DNA from 2 places in the Streptomyces sp. NPDC031111 genome. Region 2 is predicted to be linked to the other one. Evidence: predicted binding sites of a transcription regulator. Region 2 holds the regulator's gene; the other holds the start of a gene.
The links. The regulator HspR, encoded in region 2, represses chaperone genes until heat shock. The targets are predictions, from matches to a motif close to TTGAGNNNNNNNNNCTCAA.

Region 1: lon (endopeptidase La) is a predicted target of HspR. The motif match lies at 1,906-1,924, and genes of this name have one in related genera.

What each region holds. Positions count from the first base shown of each region.
Region 1 is NZ_JBVIGS010000007.1:291,095-301,192, forward strand. It holds gene lon (endopeptidase La) at 1-1,883, opposite strand, end outside; gene ACZ470_RS17270 (spermidine synthase family protein) at 2,035-2,724, shown strand; gene ACZ470_RS17275 (response regulator transcription factor) at 2,850-3,590, shown strand; gene ACZ470_RS17280 (sensor histidine kinase) at 3,587-4,699, shown strand; gene ACZ470_RS17285 (multifunctional oxoglutarate decarboxylase/oxoglutarate dehydrogenase thiamine pyrophosphate-binding subunit/dihydrolipoyllysine-residue succinyltransferase subunit) at 4,991-8,794, shown strand; gene ACZ470_RS17290 (DUF6104 family protein) at 8,875-9,054, shown strand; gene ACZ470_RS17295 (DUF4097 family beta strand repeat-containing protein) at 9,786-10,098, shown strand, end outside.
Region 2 is NZ_JBVIGS010000004.1:294,202-304,299, reverse strand. It holds gene ACZ470_RS11730 (Rieske (2Fe-2S) protein) at 1-135, opposite strand, end outside; gene ACZ470_RS11725 (helix-turn-helix transcriptional regulator) at 445-1,464, shown strand; gene ACZ470_RS11720 (helix-turn-helix transcriptional regulator) at 1,461-2,447, shown strand; gene ACZ470_RS11715 (helix-turn-helix transcriptional regulator) at 2,410-3,441, opposite strand; gene ACZ470_RS11710 (sugar ABC transporter substrate-binding protein) at 3,571-4,677, opposite strand; gene ACZ470_RS11705 (heat shock protein transcriptional repressor HspR) at 4,955-5,404, opposite strand; gene dnaJ (molecular chaperone DnaJ) at 5,410-6,588, opposite strand; gene grpE (nucleotide exchange factor GrpE) at 6,625-7,293, opposite strand; gene dnaK (molecular chaperone DnaK) at 7,290-9,134, opposite strand; gene ACZ470_RS11685 (MraY family glycosyltransferase) at 9,228-10,098, opposite strand, start outside.

The DNA.
Region 1 (10,098 bases), on a different contig from region 2:
ACGTAGAGTACGTCCCCGCCGGCGCCGGTCACGGCGAGCCCGGTGGCGACACCGGGGACGGCGGTGCGGCGCTCGGCCGGGTCCTGGGCGGACTCGGGCACGTGGTGCGGCCGGCCGATCAGATCGCGCAGATCGCCCTCGGTCACGGTGAAGGGCAGCTCGCGCTCGCCCAGTTCGTGCCGGGCCGCGACCTTGCGCAGCAGCCGCGCGATGGACCGCTCCAGGGTGCGCACGCCCGCCTCGCGCGTGTACTCGCCGGCCAGCTTGCGCAGCGCGCCCTCGTCGATCGTCACCTCGTCCTTGTCCAGCCCGGCCCGCTCCAGCTGGCGCGGGAGCAGGTGGTCGCGGGCGATGACGACCTTCTCGTCCTCGGTGTAGCCGTCGAGGCGGACCAGCTCCATGCGGTCGAGCAGGGCCTCCGGGATGGCTTCGAGGACGTTGGCCGTCGCGAGGAACACGACGTCGGACAGGTCGAGCTCGACCTCCAGGTAGTGGTCCCGGAAGGTGTGGTTCTGCGCCGGGTCGAGGACTTCGAGCAGGGCCGCGGCCGGGTCGCCGCGGAAGTCGGAGCCGACCTTGTCGATCTCGTCCAGCAGGACGACCGGGTTCATCGAACCGGCCTCCTTGATCGCCCGCACGATCCGGCCGGGCAGCGCACCGACGTACGTACGGCGGTGGCCGCGGATCTCGGCCTCGTCGCGGACGCCGCCGAGGGCGACCCGGACGAACTTGCGGCCCATCGCGTGGGCGACGGACTCGCCGAGCGACGTCTTGCCCACGCCCGGCGGACCCACCAGGGCCAGCACGGCGCCGCCGCGCCGCCCGCCGACCACGCCGAGGCCCCGGTCGTTCCGCCGCTTGCGCACCGCCAGGTACTCGGTGATCCGCTCCTTCACGTCCTCCAGACCCGAGTGCTCCGCGTCCAGTACGGCCTGGGCTCCCCGGATGTCGTACGCGTCCTCGGTGCGCTCGCTCCACGGCATCTCCAGCACCGTGTCGAGCCAGGTGCGGATCCAGGAGCCCTCGGGCGACTGGTCGGAGGACCGCTCCAGCTTGTCGACCTCCTTGAGCGCGGCCTCGCGGACCTTCTCCGGCAGGTCGGCGGCCTCGACGCGGGCGCGGTAGTCGTCGGACGCCTCACCCTCCTTCTCGCCGTTGAGCTCGCGCAGCTCCTTGCGGACGGCTTCGAGCTGGCGGCGCAGCAGGAACTCGCGCTGCTGCTTGTCGACGCCCTCCTGGACGTCCTTGGCGATGGTCTCGGCGACGTCCTGCTCGGCGAGGTGGTCGCGCAGCTGCTGGGTGGCGAGCTTCAGCCGGGCCACCGGGTCGGTGGTCTCCAGCAGGGCCACCTTCTGCTCGGTGGTGAGGAAGGGCGAGTAGCCGGAGTTGTCGGCGAGCGCGGAGACGTCGTCGATGGCCTGGACCCGGTCCACGACCTGCCAGGCGCCGCGCTTGCGCAGCCAGGCGGTGGCGAGCGCCTTGTACTCCTTGACGAGTTCGGTCACGTGTCCCGGCAGCGGGTCGGGCACGCTCTCGTCGATGCGGGTGCCCTCCACCCACAGCGCCGCGCCCGGCCCGGTGGTCCCGGCGCCGATGCGCACGCGGCCGCGGCCGCGGATCAGGGCGCCCGGGTCTCCGTCGGCCAGCCTGCCGACCTGCTCGACCGTGCCCAGCACGCCGGTACCGGCGTAGGTCCCGTCGACGCGTGGCACCAGGAGCACCTTCGGCTTTCCCGGTGCGGTGCGGGCGGCGGCCTGGGCGGCCTCCACCGCGGCGCGCACATCGGAATCGCTCAGGTCCAGCGGAACCACCATCCCGGGCAGCACGACCTCGTCGTCGAGCGGCAGCACAGGCAGGGCGAGCGGTGTGGACTCAGCAGCCATGATCTCCCCTTCGGCAGTCAAGTTGAGCTATGCCGACTCAATGCATGTGAGCCGCCGAATGTTCCCGGGGCCGCGTTCGCTCTGAGCGATCACCGCTCCGGGCCCCTGGAGGCCCCGGCCGCCGCGACGAGGGAGCTGCCAGGATGAACGCATGTCCACCCCGTACGACATTCCCGAAGCCCCCGAAGTCCTGGACCGCCGCGAGGGCCCGTACGGCGAGGTCGTGCTGCGCAGGCACGGTGACCTGTTGCAGATCATCGCCAACGGCTGCTTCCTGATGGACACCTCCGACGGCCGTTCGGAGCGGCGGCTCGTCGAGGCCGCCCTGGCCGCCCTCGGCGCCCGCGCGGAGCAGGGACCGCATGTCCTGATCGGCGGCCTCGGGGTGGGCTTCTCGCTCGCACACGCCGCCGGGCAGCCCTGGGGACGGATCGCCGTGGTGGAGCGCGAGCCGGCGATCATCGGCTGGCACCGCGAGGGACCGCTGGCCGAGCTCTCCGCCGAGGCCCTGGCCGACCCGCGTACGGAGATCGTCGAGACGGACCTCGTCGGTTACGTCAATGAGACATCGGACACGTTCGACGCGCTCTGCCTGGACATCGACAACGGGCCCGACTGGACCGTGACCGAGGACAATGACAGCCTCTACTCACCCGCCGGACTGGCAGCCTGCACAAGGGTGTTGAGGCCCGGCGGGGTACTCGCGGTGTGGTCCGCCAAGCCGTCCCCGGAATTCGAGGGAACCTTGCGGAATGCCGGGTTCCGTCGGGTGCGTACCGAAGAGATCCCCGTTGCCCGGGGCGTTCCGGACGTCGTGCACATCGGCGTCCGCCCTGGATAGCAAAGGCGCGGTGACTCCCCGTACGCTGCTGCCTTGGCGCGGATCATTCAAGCGTCAATCGCAGTGATGCGCAGACGACGGATCACCCCACGGATTCCGGAAAAAGCACACCTCAGGGGCGGGCGATGGAGCAGACACACACCTCCCACAGCGGCACGGCGACGACCACCCCCGGCGCACAGCGGCGGGTCCTGGTGGTCGAGGACGATGCGACGATCGTGGACGCCATCGCGACCCGCCTTCGTGCCGAAGGGTTTCTTGTGCAAACGGCGGGCGACGGCCCGTCCGCGGTGGACACGGCGGAGGCCTGGCAGCCCGACCTGCTGATCCTCGACATCATGCTGCCGGGCTTCGACGGCCTGGAGGTCTGCCGGCGCGTGCAGGCCCAGCGGCCGGTCCCGGTGCTGATGCTCACCGCGCGTGACGACGAGACCGACATGCTGGTCGGGCTGGGCGTCGGCGCCGACGACTACATGACGAAGCCTTTCTCCATGCGGGAGCTGGCGGCACGCGTGCATGTGCTGCTGCGCCGCATGGAACGGGCGGCCCTCGCGGCGACGACCCCGCGCAGTGGCATCCTGCGCCTGGGCGAACTGGAGATCGACCACGCGCAGCGCAGGGTGCGGGTGCGCAGCGAGGACGTCCACCTGACGCCCACCGAGTTCGACCTCCTGGTCTGCCTGGCGAACACCCCCCGCGCGGTGCTCTCCCGGGAGCAGCTCCTGGCCGAGGTCTGGGACTGGGCGGACGCCTCCGGCACCCGCACGGTGGACAGCCACATCAAGGCGCTGCGCCGGAAGATCGGCGCCGAGCGCATCCGCACCGTGCACGGCGTGGGCTACGCCCTGGAGACGCCGACGCCATGAGCGACGGGCCGGCCGGACGCAGAGGCCCCGGGGCACAGCAGCCCTGGGGCGGTGTACGCCCGTTCTCGATCCAGACCAAGCTGGGGGCGCTCGTCGTCGTCTCGGTCCTGATCACCACCGGACTGTCGGTGATCGCCGTGCACACCAAGACGGAGCTGCGCTTCATCACGGTCTTCTCGATGATCGCCACGCTGCTCATCACGCAGTTCGTGGCGCACTCGCTCACCGCGCCGCTGGACGACATGAACGCCGTGGCCCGGTCCATCTCGCACGGCGACTACACCCGGCGGGTGCGCGAGAACCGCCGCGACGAGCTGGGCGACCTGGCCCAGACGATCAACGTCATGGCGGACGAGCTGGAGGCCCAGGACCGCCGGCGCAAGGACCTGGTGGCGAACGTCTCGCACGAGCTGCGCACGCCCATCGCGGGTCTGCGCGCGGTGCTGGAGAACATCGTCGACGGCGTCACCGAGGCCGATCCCGAGACGATGCGCACGGCCCTGAAGCAGACCGAGCGGCTGGGACGCCTGGTGGAGACGCTCCTCGACCTCTCCCGCCTGGACAACGGCGTGGTTCCGCTGAAGAAGCGGCGGTTCGAGGTGTGGCCGTATCTCTCCGGGGTGCTGAAGGAGGCCAACATGGTCGCCTCGGCCCGCACGGGCATGACCTCCGGGTCGGGCGGCCACACCCGCGCGGACGTCCATCTGCACCTCGACGTGTCGCCGCCGGAGCTGGTGGCGCACGCCGACCCGGAGCGCATCCACCAGGTCATGGCCAACCTCATCGACAACGCGGTCAAGCACAGCCCGCCGCACGGCCGGGTGACGGTCAGGGCGCGCCGCGGGGCCGAGCCGCAGTCGCTGGAGCTGGAGGTGCTGGACGAGGGGCCCGGCATTCCGCGCGCCGAGTGGCACCGCGTCTTCGAGCGGTTCAACCGGGGCAACGTCAACCGGCCGCACGGCCCGGGCAGCGACGGCGGCACCGGTCTCGGGCTGGCGATCGCCCGCTGGGCCGTGGATCTGCACGGCGGCCGGATCGGAGTGGCCGAATCCGAGCGGGGCTGCCGGATTCTCATCACTCTTCCGGGAGCGTCATCCGTACCAGGTTGACGTAAAGTTCGAAGCGGAGCGGCAAGATCCATCCGTGTTCGCACTGACGGACACGTGTGATCAGGCAGAGGCCCGCGCGAGCTGCGCGTCGGGGCCCGGCCGAGTGATCCCTGAAGCGGCTCGAAGATTCGAAACCAGGGTTGTTTCCCGCCATTTCCCACGCCGAAACACGCGCTGCGATGTGACTTACGCGACGATGAACGGGCCCGGCCTGACCTTCTCGCTCTTGGGGGCGTAGCCTTTATTTCCGCTGTCCATCATCTTGCGAAGCGGAAGAGGGCGGTTGACGCCGTGTCGCCACAGTCCCCCAGTAACTCGAGCATCTCGACCGACACCGACCAAGCGGGCAAGAACCCCGCTGCGGCCTTCGGTGCCAACGAATGGCTCGTCGACGAGATCTACCAGCAGTACCTCCAGGACCCGAACTCGGTGGACCGAGCCTGGTGGGACTTCTTCGCCGACTACAAGCCGGGCGCGCCTGCGACCTCGGCCCCGGCGGGTACCGCGGCCGCGGGGGCCGCGGGAACCACCAGTACGCCTCAGCCGGCCGCACCGGCCCAGCCCGCGGCGCCCGCTCCGGCGCCCGCGCGGCCCGCCGAGGCCGCGCCCGCCGCACAGCCGGCCGCCAAGGCCCCGGCGCAGGCTCCCGCCCCGGCCAAGGCCGCGGCGCCCGCCGCCAAGCCGGCCGCCGCGAAGCCGAAGGCCGAGCCTGCCGGCGAGGCCAAGCCGGGCCCCGAGCAGGTGGTCCTGCGCGGCCCGTCCGCCGCCGTGGCGAAGAACATGGACGCCTCGCTGGAGCTGCCCACGGCCACGTCCGTGCGCGCGGTCCCGGTGAAGCTGCTGTTCGACAACCGCATCGTCATCAACAACCACCTCAAGCGGGCCCGCGGCGGGAAGATCTCCTTCACGCACCTCATCGGCTACGCCATGGTCCAGGCGATCAAGGCGATGCCGTCGATGAACCACTCGTTCGCGCGAGTGGACGGCAAGCCCACCCTGGTGAAGCCGGAGCACGTCAACCTCGGTCTGGCCATCGACCTGGTGAAGCCCAACGGCGACCGCCAGCTGGTCGTCGCGGCCATCAAGAAGGCCGAGACGCTGAACTTCTTCGAGTTCTGGCAGGCCTACGAGGACATCGTCCGTCGCGCCCGCGACAACAAGCTGACGATGGACGACTTCACCGGCGTCACGGTCTCCCTGACCAACCCCGGCGGCCTCGGCACCGTCCACTCCGTGCCGCGTCTGATGCCCGGCCAGTCGGTGATCATGGGCGTCGGCTCCATGGACTACCCGGCGGAGTTCCAGGGCACCTCCCAGGACACCCTGAACAAGCTCGGCATCTCGAAGGTCATGACGCTCACGTCGACCTACGACCACCGGGTGATCCAGGGCGCCGCCTCCGGCGAGTTCCTGCGCGCGGTCGCCAACCTCCTCCTCGGCGAGAACAACTTCTACGACGAGATCTTCGAGGCGCTGCGCATCCCCTACGAGCCGGTCCGCTGGCTCAAGGACATCGACGCCTCCCACGACGACGACGTCACCAAGGCCGCCCGGGTCTTCGAGCTGATCCACTCCTACCGGGTCCGCGGCCACGTCATGGCCGACACCGACCCGCTGGAGTACCGCCAGCGCAAGCACCCCGACCTGGACATCGTCGAGCACGGCCTCACCCTGTGGGACCTGGAGCGCGAGTTCGCCGTCGGCGGCTTCGCCGGCAAGTCCCTGATGAAGCTGCGCGACATCCTCGGCGTGCTGCGCGACTCGTACTGCCGCACCACCGGCATCGAGTTCATGCACATCCAGGACCCCAAGCAGCGCAAGTGGATCCAGGACCGCATCGAGCGCTCGCACACCAAGCCGGAGCGCGAGGAGCAGCTGCGCATCCTGCGCCGGCTGAACGCCGCGGAGGCGTTCGAGACCTTCCTCCAGACGAAGTACGTCGGCCAGAAGCGCTTCTCGCTGGAGGGCGGCGAGTCCGTCATCCCGCTGCTCGACGCGGTGCTGGACTCGGCCGCCGAGTCCCGCCTGGACGAGGTCGTCATCGGCATGGCCCACCGCGGCCGGCTGAACGTGCTGGCGAACATCGTCGGCAAGTCGTACGCGCAGATCTTCCGCGAGTTCGAGGGCAACCTCGACCCGAAGTCGATGCACGGCTCCGGCGACGTGAAGTACCACCTGGGCGCCGAGGGCACCTTCACCGGCCTGGACGGCGAGCAGATCAAGGTCTCCCTGGTCGCCAACCCCTCGCACCTGGAGGCGGTGGACCCGGTCCTTGAGGGTGTCTCCCGCGCCAAGCAGGACATCATCGGCAAGGGCGGCACGGACTTCACCGTCCTGCCGGTGGCGATCCACGGCGACGCGGCCTTCGCGGGCCAGGGCGTGGTGGCCGAGACCCTGAACATGTCGCAGCTGCGCGGCTACCGCACCGGCGGCACGGTCCACGTCGTGATCAACAACCAGGTCGGCTTCACCGCCGCCCCGGAGTCCTCGCGCTCGTCGATGTACGCGACGGACGTGGCCCGCATGATCGAGGCCCCGATCTTCCACGTGAACGGCGACGACCCGGAGGCGGTCGTGCGCGTCGCGCGCCTGGCCTTCGAGTTCCGCCAGGCGTTCAACAAGGACGTGGTGATCGACCTCATCTGCTACCGCCGCCGCGGTCACAACGAGTCGGACAACCCGGCCTTCACCCAGCCGCTGATGTACGACCTGATCGACAAGAAGCGCTCGGTGCGCAAGCTGTACACCGAGTCCCTCATCGGTCGCGGCGACATCACCCTGGAAGAGGCCGAGCAGGCGCTCCAGGACTACCAGGGCCAGCTGGAGAAGGTCTTCACGGAGGTCCGCGAGGCCACTTCGCAGCCCGCCTCGGTGGAGTCCCCGGACCCGCAGGCCGAGTTCCCGGTCGCCGTGAACACCGCGGTGACCACGGAGGTCGTCAAGCGGATCGCCGAGTCCCAGGTGAACATCCCCGACCACATCACCGTCCACCCGCGTCTGCTGCCGCAGCTCCAGCGCCGGGCGGCGATGGTCGAGGACGGCACGATCGACTGGGGCATGGGCGAGACCCTCGCCTTCGGCTCGCTGCTGCTGGAGGGCGTCCCGGTCCGGCTCGCCGGCCAGGACTCCCAGCGCGGCACCTTCGGCCAGCGCCACGCGGTCATCATCGACCGCAGCACGGGCGAGGAGTACACGCCGCTCCAGTACCTCTCCGAGGACCAGGCGCGGCTCAACGTCTACAACTCCCTGTTGTCCGAGTACGCGGCGATGGGCTTCGAGTACGGCTACTCGCTGGCCCGCCCCGACGCGCTCGTGCTGTGGGAGGCGCAGTTCGGTGACTTCGTCAACGGCGCCCAGACGGTCGTGGACGAGTTCATCTCGTCGGCCGAGCAGAAGTGGGCCCAGACCTCCGGTGTGGTCCTGCTCCTCCCGCACGGCTACGAGGGCCAGGGCCCGGACCACTCCTCGGCCCGTCCGGAGCGGTTCCTCCAGCTCTGCGCCCAGAACAACATGACGGTCGCGATGCCGACGTCGCCGTCGAACTACTTCCACCTCCTGCGGTGGCAGGTGCACAACCCGCACCACAAGCCGCTGGTCGTCTTCACCCCGAAGTCGATGCTGCGCCTGAAGGCCGCGGCGGCGAAGGCGGAGGAGTTCACCACCGGTCAGTTCCGCCCGGTCATCGGCGACGCCTCGGTCGACCCGGCCGCGGTGAAGAAGGTCGTCTTCACGGCCGGCAAGGTCTACTACGACCTCGAGGCCGAGCGGCAGAAGCGCGGCGCGACGGACACGGCGATCATCCGCATCGAGCGCCTGTACCCGCTGCCGGGTGCGGAGCTCCAGGCGGAGATCAAGAAGTACCCGAACGCCGAGAAGTACCTGTGGGCCCAGGAGGAGCCGGCGAACCAGGGTGCCTGGCCGTTCATCGCGCTCAACCTGATCGACCACCTCGACCTGGCGGTCGGTGCCGACATCCCGCACGGCGAGCGTCTGCGCCGCATCTCGCGGCCGCACAGCTCGTCCCCGGCGGTCGGCTCCGCGAAGCGCCACCAGGCCGAGCAGGAGCAGCTGGTGCGCGAGGTCTTCGAGGCGTAACCGGCAGCCGTACGCGCGGGCCGCATCCCCTGTCACGGGGGGTGCGGCCCGTCCGCTTTCCCGCCCATATCCTTGTCCTCATGTACTTCACGGACCGTGGCATCGAGGAACTGGAGAAGCGGCGCGGCGAGGAGGAAGTCACCTTCGAGTGGCTGGCCGAGCAGCTGAGGACGTTCGTCGACCTCAACCCCGACTTCGAGGTCCCGGTGGAACGCCTGGCCACCTGGCTCGCCCGCCTGGACGACGAGGACGACGAGTAACCCTCACGTCCCCCGCGGGCAGCCGCATGCCGCGCTGTCCGCGGGCAGTCGTGCCGCAGGGCGGCACGAGTGGGCGGCGACGGCACCGCAAACGCCGGGCCGCACAAACCCACCCCCGCACCCGTGCATACCCGCGGCCAGCCGCACCCCGCGGCACCCTCCGCAGGCAGCCGCATGCCGCGTCAGCCGCGGGCAGTCGTGCCGCAGGGCGGCACGGGTGGGCGCGACGGCACCCCGCAAACGCCGGGCCGCACAAACCCACCCCCGGCACCCGTACGTACTCGCGGGCAGCCGCATTCCGCACTCTCCGCGGCCGGCCGCACCCCGCGCCCTCCGCAGGCAGCCGCATGCCGCGTCAGCCGCGGGCAGTCGTGCCGCTGGGGCGGCACGGGTGGGCGCGACGACACCCCGCAAACGCCGGGCCGCACAAACCCACCCCCGCACCCGTGCATACCCGCGGCCAGCCGCACCCCGCGGCGCCCTCCGCAGGCAGCCGCATGCCGCGTCAGCCGCGGGTCGTGCCGCAGGGCGGCACGGGTGGGCGCGACGGCACCCCGCAAACGCCGGGCCGCACGAACCCACCCCCGCTCAGCACCAACGCGCAGACACCCCAGCACCCAAGGATCACCAGAACGAGTGTCTTGACTTTGCCGCGCCGCGATATATCGTGAATCACGTAAGACGCGATATGCCGCGTCGTCGGGTACGCCCGTTCCCAGGAGGTCGTCAGCATGTCCGAGTCGTCCGTAGCAGAGCCCACAAAGCTCACCTTCGACGCCCCCGTGCACGAACTCCACGTACGCATCGTCAACGGAACAGTGAACGTGGTCGGCACCGACGAAGGTTCCGCCCGCCTGGAGATCTCCGAGATCGAGGGCCCACCCCTGGTGGTCACCGAGAAGAAGGGCGTCCTCACGGTCGCCTACGACGACCTGCCCTGGAGGGGCTTCCTCAAGTGGCTGGACCGCAAGGGCTGGCACCGCAGCGCGGTGGTCTCCCTGGCCGTCCCCGCACACACCCGGGTCGAGGTCGGCGTGGTCGGCG
Region 2 (10,098 bases):
CTCCCCGAAGACGGTCACCATCAACGAGTCGCCGCTGTGGGGGATCGCGGTGACCAGGTCGATGAAGTGCCATCCGGACCGGTAGGCGGTCGCCATCTCCCTGCGGAAGGAGCGGTCGTCGGGTGGAGTAGTCATGTCACGCCCACACGCTGTCATCCGTACGCGCGGGACCCGCCGCCCACACGCTGTCGCCCGGAGGTGCGTTCTCCGCGACGATCGGCGGCCACACGCTGTCCGCCCGGACGTCTCCCTTCGCATCGGAGAGGCCGCCCAACACCCCGAAGGCCACGCCGACGGAGAAGGCGGCGACAAGCACCGAGCGAAGCATTTTCTTACCCATAGTCGGCTTCGTCCTCACTTGAAGGTCCCCTCTTCCCCCGTCGAGTACGACGATGGCTCATTCGGGCACGTCATGGCCACACGATCGGTGCATCATGTTCCTGCATGTTCAGGACCTTGGGGGGTGGAGATTTGGGAACAAAACAGACTAAGGCGGCACATCCTCACGCGGTGACTGAGCTGTGCGAGGAGGGGGCGCGACTGTACGCGAATGCTCTCCGCGCGGGACGTATCGCCCGCACGGACGTCGAACCTGCGCCCTGCTTGATGGACTTCGCCCTCCTTCATCCGGATCCCGATGATGCGCAGTGGTTGCGTCCGGTGCTCCCCTCGATCGCCCTGGCTCAGCGATTGAGCCCGATAGAGCGTGAAATCACCGAACGCCGGCGCCTGTCGATAGAACTCGCCGACACTTTCGAGCCGTTCATGTCCCTGAGCGCCCAGGACATCGCCCCCACCCACTCACTCACCGTGCTCGAGGGCAACGACCGCATCAACAGCGCGCTGGACCTTGCCACCGCCCAGTGCCGGACGGAAATGCTCACCGTGCAGCCGAGCGGGCACCGGCCCGAACGCAGCCTGCTCCAGGGCTTCGAACGCGACCGGCTGCTGGTCGAGCGCGGCGTGCGCATCCGCACGCTCTACCAGCACACCGCCCGCTTCAACCCGGAGCGCCTCTCCTACGTCGAGCAGTTCACCAACGGCAAGGCCGAGTACCGCACCATCGACGAGCTGGTGGAGCGCCTCATCATCTGCGACGAGACGGTCGCCTTCATCCCCGTCCGCGACGACCGCCAGGTCGCCCTGGAACTGCGGCACACGGGCCTCGTCCGCTATCTGATCAAGGTCTTCGAGTTCATGTGGAGCCGCGCGGTCCCGCTGACCGCCGGCACCCCCTACGAAACCGCGCCCGACGGCATACCGGAGATCCAGCACTCCATCGCCAAGCTCCTGGTGGAGGGCCACGTGGACGAGGCCATCGCCCGCCGGCTCGGCATGAACGTACGGACCTGCCGCGCCCACATCGCCAAACTCGCCGCCACCCTCGGCAGCGGCAGCCGGGCCCAGCTCGGCTACCTCATCGCGGAGTCGGGGATCCTCAACCAGGAGGGAACACAGAAGTGACCCCGGTGGCGCACGCGGAGCACGGGGCGGAGGAGCTCTGCTCCACGGGTGCCGCCCTGTACGAACGCGCCCTGCGCGAGGGACGGGTGACCGCCCGTGAGGCGCAGGCCGTACCCTGCCTCGTCGACCTGGGCCTGCTGCACCCCGCCGTCGACGACCCGGAGCGGTGGGAGCCCGTCACCCCCGTCGTGTCCCTCCAGCGGCTGCTGCGGCGCTCCGCGGAACGCATCGCGGAGGACCGGCGGCGCGAGGAACGGCTCGCCGAGACCATCGCCTCCTTCCTGCGGGCCGACCGGCCCCACACGGTGGCCGAGGAGACGCCGGTACTGAGGCTGCTCAGCGGCAAGGGACGCATCGTCCAGGCCATCGCCGAGGCGCTGGCCGGGGCCACGGACCGGCTCCTGGCCATCCACCCGCGCAGCGGCCACGTCGGACCGCCCACCGAGGCGTACCAGCTCGCCCTGGAGCGGGACCAGGCGTTCCTCGACCGCGGCGGCCGGATCCGCACCCTCTACCCGCACACGCTGCGGCACGCCCCCACCGTGCTCGCCCGCTACGAACGCCTGTCCGGCGACGTCGAGGCCCGCACCCTGGACGAGGTGACCGAACGTCTCATCCTCGTGGACCGCACGGTCGCCTTCATCCCCGCCAACAGCGACCGCAGCCTGGCCCTGGAGGTCCGCCACCCGGCCCTGGTGGAGTACCTGGGCACGGTCTTCGACCGCCTCTGGCGGCTCGCCACCCCCATGCACCCCCGGGCGGCCCGGCTGCCGTCACCGGACGGCATCAGCCCCCGCCAGCACGCCATCGCGAGCCTCCTCGTCGAGGGCCACACCGACGCCGTGATCGCCGACCGCCTCGGCATGAACATCCGCACCGCCCGCGAACACATCGCCAAGCTCGCGGCGGCCCTGGGCAGCGGCAGCCGGGCTCAGCTCGGGTACCTCATCGCCCGCTCGGGGATCCTCGACCGGGAAGAGTGACCGCCGGGCTCCGCGGCCCGTCCAGGCCGGCCTGCGCGATCCGCACGCCCAGCTGGGTGCGGCTGGCCGCGCCCAACGTCTCCGACAGCCGGGCGATATGGGCCCGGCAGGTACGCACGCTGATGCCCAGCCGCTCCGCGATCACCGCGTCCTGATGGCCCTCCGCCAGCAGCGCCGCGATGGACACCTCGCGGTGCGAGATGCCCTCGATGCCGGTGTCGGGCAGCGGGGCGGTCAACGGGATGGCGAGCCGCCACAGACGCTCGAAGACCGTGCCCAGGTACTCCACCAGCGCCGGGTGCCGCAGCTCCAGCGCCATGGTGCGCTCGGCGTTGGCGGGAATGAACGCCACCGTGCGGTCGAACAGGATCAGCCGCTCGACCACCTCGTCCAGCGTGCGCGCCTCCACCGCGTCGCCCATCAGCTCCAGATAGGTGAGCAGCCCGTGCCCGTGCCGGGCCACGTGCGTGTAGAGGTCCCGCATCCGCACCCCGCGGCCGCGCAGCGCCATCGCCCGGTGCAGGCCCTCCGACAGCTCCGCCTCGCGCCGGATGCCACCCGGCTGGACCGTGAGCACCTCGGTGGTGCAGGCCTGCGTCGCCTCGTCCATCGCCGCCTGGATCCGGGCCAGCCCGTCCAGCACCCGGATCGCCGGGCCCTCCGCCACCGACAACGGGGCGGGCAGGTGACGGCCGAGACCGGCGTACCACTCGAAGGCGGTGACGGCCGAGCCGACCCGGCGCTGGCTCGCGCTGATCTCGTCGTACATCCCGCGCAGCAGCCGGGTCATGACCTCCTGCGGGGCGGTGGGCACCAGCCAGTCCATGTCGTCCGGGTCCGGGTGCAGCAGGGCCAGCTCCAGCAGGCAGGGCACCGGCTCCGCGTCCCGGCGCGGCAGCCGTCCGCGCCGTACGGCCCGGGAATACACGCGATCCCCGGCCTCGCACAGTCGGTCAGCACCGTGTGGATGCTCGTCCGTCCCGTGCCCGGCCATCGCCCATCCCACCCCCGGTTCAGCCACTTTCCGCAGCGCAACTATGCGCGGCCGGAACCGGCTGTGCAACACGACCGGCCACCGCGCCGGGCAGCGGGCCGGTGCGGTGGCCGAATATCGACGGTGCGGTTACTTCAGCTTGATCGCCGCGCAGGCCGACTTGTACTCGCCGGTGCAGATGTCCGACACCTCGTAGATCTCGTCGGCGATGACGGTGTCCTCGATGTTCTCCTTCGTCAGCGCGACCACGGGGACGAGCTGCGCCGGGATGTCCTTGTCGGTGGGGCTGTCCACCCGGTCGCGGGTCAGCGCGTCGAACTGGATGTCCCGGCCCTGGACCTTCGCCACGGCCATCTCCGCCGCGCTCTCGGCCTCCTCCGGGTAGGACTTGTACACGCTCATGTACTGCTCGCCGGAGATGATGCGCTGCACCGCCGCGAGCTCGGCGTCCTGGCCGGTGATCGGGGGCAGCTCGGTCACGCCGGCGTCCCGCAGGGCCTTGACGATGCCGCCCGCCATGCCGTCGTTCGCGGAGTAGACCGCCTCGATGTTCTCCGCGCCGATCGCGTTGATCGCCTCGGTCATGTTGGCCTGGGCGTTCTCCGGCTTCCAGTCCTTGGTGTCGTAGGACTTGGAGATCGTCACCTTGCCCTTGAGCTCGGAGAGCGCGCCCGCCTTGAACTGCTTGGCGTTGGGGTCGGTGGACGAGCCGTTCATCATCACGATCTTGTCGGTGATGCTGAGGTCGTCGCCCAGGGACTCCAGCAGGGACCGGCCCTGCACCTCACCGACCAGCTCGTTGTCGAAGGAGATGTACGCGTCGATCGGGCCCTCGGCCAGCCGGTCGTAGGCGATGACCGGGATGCCCGCGTCCTTGGCCTTCTTCACACCGTCCGCGATGGCTTTCGAGTCGACCGCGTCCAGCACGATGACGTCGACCTTCTCGTCGATCATCCGCTGGAGCTGGGTGGCCTGCTTGTCGGCGTCCGCCTCGGCGTTGGCGTACTCGACCTTGCCCTTCTTGTTGGTGAGCGACTCCACCTTCGTCTTGAAGATGGGGTAGTCGAACTGCTCGTACCGCGTGTTGGCCTTCTCCGGGAGCAGCAGCCCGACGGTGATGTCGTCCCCCTTGGTCGGGCTCGCGTCGTCGCTGCTCCCCGTCGCGTTGAGCACGCCGCAGCCGGCGAGCATGACGGACATGGAGGTGGCGGCCACTGATATGGCGATACGACGCATGCGAGGGCTCACTTCAGGTGCGTTTTGGACGTGGGCACAGCTTTGCGGCCCATGTGACTGAAAAGCCAACGCTTCAGCCCCCGTCGGCGTCAAGGGCAGCCACTTAACGAGATGGACACAGCACGGTGCGCTGAACTCGTGAGAGACCTGCGGACGCTCGGCGAGGATCATCGGGACACGCAGGCATACGATAGTCACAGACATGGCCGTGGATAAGGCGAGAGGCCCGGAGGTTCGGTGAACCTCCGGGCCTCTCGCCCCACTTCACGTCCCGCGGTCAGTCCGACTGCTGCCGCTTGGGCCGCCACACCACCAGCGCGCTGGTCTGCTGCACCTCCTGGTACGGCACCAGGTCACGGCGGTACGAGGCGTGCACCGCGGCCTCGCGCTGACGCATCGTCGCCGCCGCCCCGTCGAGGGCGTCCTCCAGCTCGGCCACCCGGGCCTGGAGGGCGGCGACCTGGTTCTCCAGTTCGATGATGCGCTTGATCCCGGCCAGGTTGATGCCCTCGTCCTGCGACAACTGCTGCACCTGACGGAGCAGTTCGATGTCACGGGCCGAGTAGCGACGACCCCGGCCGGCCGTGCGGTCCGGCGACACAAGACCCAGCCGGTCGTACTGACGCAGTGTCTGCGGGTGCAGGCCGGAGAGCTGGGCCGCCACCGAAATGACGTAGACCGGGGTGTCCTGAGTCAGTTCGTACGGATTGCGTCGACGGCCGTCCATGCAGATCAAGCTCCCTTCGCGGCCTGGAACAGCTCCGCCCGCGGATCCTCGTCCGCGGTCGCCTCGCGATACGCCTCCAGCGCGTCACGAGCCTTCCCCGACAGGTCCTTGGGAACACTCACCTCCACGGTGACCAGCAGATCACCGCGCGTGCCGTCCTTGCGGACCGCGCCCTTGCCCCGGGCCCGCATGGTGCGGCCGTTGGGCGTGCCCGGCGGCAGCTTCAGCGTGACCGGCGGACCTCCCAGCGTCGGGACCCGGACCTCGCCGCCGAGGGCGGCCTCGGCATACGTCACCGGGACCGTGACGGTGAGGTTGTCGTCCTTGCGGCCGAACACCGGGTGACTGCCGACGTGCACGACGACGTACAGATCACCGGCGGGACCGCCGCGCTCGCCCGGCGCGCCCTTGCCGCGCAGCCGGATCCGCTGGCCGTCGCCGACGCCCGCGGGGATGCGCACCTGCATGGTCCGCGACGACTTGGCCCGGCCGCTGCCCTTGCAGATCTCGCAGGGCTCCTCCGCGATCAGACCGCGGCCCTTGCAGTCGGGGCAGGGGTCGGTGAGCGAGAACCCGCCACCGGAGCCCCGCGCCACCTGCCCGGTGCCGACGCAGGTCGGGCACACGCGCGGTGTGCCGTTCTTGTCGCCGGTGCCCGAACAGGCCTTGCAGGGCGCCTGCGACGACATCCGCAGCGGAACCGTCGCGCCCTCGATCGCCTCGGTGAAGCTGAGCGTCACCTCGGACTCGATGTCCTGACCGCGCCGGGGCTGGGTGCGCGTCGTACCCGTGCCGCCCCGGTTGAACAGGCCCCCGAAGACGTCACCGAGGCCGCCGCCGAAGCCGCCGCCCGCTCCCTGGCCGCCGGGCTGACCCCCGAAGAGGTCACCCAGGTCGAAGTTGAAGGAGCCGCCGCCCGCGCCCGGCCCCGGACGGAACCCGCCGTTGCCGAAGAGCGCGCGCGCCTCGTCGTACTCCTTGCGCTTCTTGGGGTCGCCGAGGATGTCGTTCGCCTCGGAGATCTCCTTGAACCGCTCCTCCGCCTTGGCGTTGCCCTTGTTGGCGTCCGGGTGGAACTCGCGGGCGAGCTTCCGGTACGCCTTCTTGATCTCGGCCTCGGTGGCGTCCTTGGGGACGCCGAGGACCTTGTAGTAGTCCTTCTCGATGAAGTCCTTGGTGCTCATCCCCGACGTCCCTCCTTCCCTGCGTCAGCTATCGCGTCAGCCCTCCTCCGGGCCACCGCTCTCCTTGTTCTCCGACGGATCGGTCCCCGCCTCGGTGCTCTCCTCGGCCGGCTTGACCGTCTGCGCGCCCGGCTGGGGCTCGGCGACCGCCACCCGCGCGGGGCGGATGGTGCGCTCGCCGATGCGATACCCCGGCTGGAGAATCGCCACGCACGTCGTCTCCGTGACGTCCGGCGCGTAACTGTGCATCAGCGCCTCGTGGATCGTCGGGTCGAAGGGCTCGCCCTCCTTGCCGAACTGCTGGAGGCCCATCTTGGCGATGACCGTCTCCAGCGACTCCGCGACGGACTTGAAGCCGCCGACCAGCTCGCCGTGTTCCCGCGCGCGGCCGACGTCGTCGAGCACCGGGAGCAGCTCGCTCAGGAGGTTCGCCACGGCGATCTCCTTCACCGCGATCCGGTCGCGTTCGACCCGGCGCCGGTAGTTCTGGAACTCGGCCTGGAGGCGCTGGAGATCCGCCGTGCGCTCGCTGAGCGCCGTACGGGTCTGGTCCAACTGGGCCACCAGGGCCGCGTCCTGGCCCGTGTCCCCGGCCGGGGCCGCCCCCTCCTCCGCGGAGGGGGAGGCGGCCTTCGGCTCGGCTTCGTCGGAGGGGACGTCGGGCTGCTGCGACTGTTCGTCGAAGCCCGGGGTCTCCTCGGTCACGCCGCACCGTCCTTGCGGTCCTCGTCGACGATCTCGGCGTCGACGACGTCGTCGTCGGCCTTGGCCTCACCGGCACCGGCGGACGCGCCGCCCGCCGCCTGCCCGGCCTGGGCGTCGGCGTACATGGCCTGACCCAGCTTCTGGGAGACGGCCGCGACCTTCTCCGTGGCGGTGCGGATCTCGGCGGTGTCCTCGCCCTTGAGCTTCTCCTTCAGCTCGGCGACGGCGGTCTCGACCTCGGTCTTGACGTCACCGGGGACCTTGTCCGCGTTGTCGGCGAGGAACTTCTCGGTCTGGTAGACGAGCTGCTCGCCCTGGTTGCGGGACTCGGCGGCCTCGCGGCGGGCGTGGTCCTCCTCCGCGTACTTCTCGGCCTCCTGGCGCATCCGGTCGACCTCGTCCTTCGGGAGCGACGAACCGCCGGTGACGGTCATCTTCTGCTCCTTGCCGGTGCCGAGGTCCTTCGCCGTGACGTGCATGATGCCGTTGGCGTCGATGTCGAAGGAGACCTCGATCTGCGGGACGCCGCGCGGCGCCGGGGGCAGACCGGTCAGCTCGAACATGCCGAGCTTCTTGTTGTACGCGGCGATCTCGCGCTCGCCCTGGTAGACCTGGATCTGCACCGACGGCTGGTTGTCCTCGGCCGTGGTGAAGATCTCGGAGCGCTTCGTCGGGATCGTGGTGTTGCGCTCGATCAGCTTGGTCATGATGCCGCCCTTGGTCTCGATGCCGAGGGACAGCGGGGTGACGTCGAGCAGCAGGACGTCCTTGACCTCGCCCTTGAGGACACCGGCCTGGAGCGAGGCGCCGATGGCGACGACCTCGTCCGGGTTCACACCCTTGTTGGCCTCCTTGCCGCCGGTCAGCTCCTTGACGAGCTCGGCGACGGCGGGCATGCGGGTGGAGCCGCCGACGAGGACGACGTGGTCGATCTCGCTCAGCTGGATGCCGGCGTCCTTGACGACGTTGTGGAACGGCGTCTTGCAGCGCTCGAGCAGGTCCGCGGTCAGCTGCTGGAACTGGGCGCGGGTCAGCTTCTCGTCGAGGTGCAGGGGGCCCTCGGCGGACGCGGTGATGTAGGGGAGGTTGATCGAGGTCTCGGTGGACGAGGACAGCTCGATCTTCGCCTTCTCGGCGGCCTCGCGCAGACGCTGGAGCGCCATCTTGTCCTTGGACAGGTCCACACCGTGCCCGGACTGGAACTGCTTGACCAGGTAGTCGACGACGCGCTGGTCCCAGTCGTCACCACCGAGGTGGTTGTCACCGTTGGTGGCCTTCACCTCGACGACACCGTCGCCGATCTCCAGGAGGGAGACATCGAAGGTACCGCCACCGAGGTCGAAGACGAGGATGGTCTGGTCGTCCTTGTCGAGGCCGTACGCCAGGGCGGCGGCCGTCGGCTCGTTGACGATGCGCAGCACGTTCAGACCGGCGATCTCGCCGGCCTCCTTGGTCGCCTGGCGCTCGGCGTCGTTGAAGTACGCCGGGACGGTGATGACCGCGTCCGTCACCTTCTCGCCCAGGTACGACTCGGCGTCGCGCTTCAGCTTCTGCAGCACGAAGGCGCTGATCTGCTGCGGGTTGAAGGGCTTCCCGTCGAGCTCGATCTTCCAGTCGGTGCCCATGTGACGCTTGACCGACCGGATGGTCCTGTCGACGTTGGTCACGGCCTGGCGCTTGGCCACCTCACCGACCAGCACCTCACCGTTCTTGGCGAAGGCGACGACGGAAGGCGTGGTCCTGGCGCCCTCGGCGTTGGTGATGACGGTGGGCTCGCCGCCCTCCAGAACGCTGACGACGGAGTTAGTCGTGCCCAGGTCGATGCCGACCGCACGTGCCATTTCGATTCCTCCAGCTGACTTGAGTGGAACGGACTCAAGCATGCATGACACCCGGGCCAGGGTCAACAGAGCTGAGTCGAGCAGACTCAACTCTTATCCGCTCCTTACACGCAACCGCTCGCTGACCTGCACGGACGTCTCCGCAGAGCGTTGACGGGGACGGAAGACGGGGGTGACGGGAAGGCGCACGAGCGCGAGGACGACGACCACGGCGACCGCCGCCACCCACAGCGCCGCACCCCCGGACACCCGTCCGGTGTGCGCGCCCACCCCCACCAGCACCCCGCCCAGCGCGCCGATGCCGAGCAGAACGGCCACCGCGCGGGGGGCGAGTCCGAGCCGCCGCAGCCGGTGCCCGAGATGGTCCGGCCGGCCGCGCGTCAGCGGCCACCGGGACAGCCGCCGCCCGAGCACCACCAGTACGGCGTCGGCGCACACCACGGCGGTCAGTGCGAACAACACCCCGGCGCCGGCCCCGATTCCCTGCCCGGCCCGTACGAACACCGCCGAGGAGGCCAGCACGAACCCCGTGAACAGCGACCCGCCCGCACCCAGGCCGACCCGGGCGGGATGCCAGTTGTGCAGCAGGAACCCGGCGAGCGCGGCGGCCAGGACGGTCAGCAGTACGGCGATCCCGTCCATCAGCTCGGCCGCAGCGCAGGCCGCCACGCCGAACGCCGTCACCGCCCCCACACCACCGGCCAGCCCGTCGGCGTGGTCGAGCCCCCGGAAGGCGGCGGTGACCAGGACGACCCACCCGACGGCGCACACGCCCGCCGGGACCCCGGTCTCCGCGTACGGCACGACGAGCGCCGCCGCCACGGCCGTACCGGTGAGCGGGATCCACCACCGCAGCCGCCACACGTCGGCGGCCAGTCCGAGCACGCCGACCCAGGCGGCGGCGACCAGCAGCCGCCCGACCCCGGTGCCGAGCGGGGCGAGTCCCGCCCGGTCGCCGAGCCCC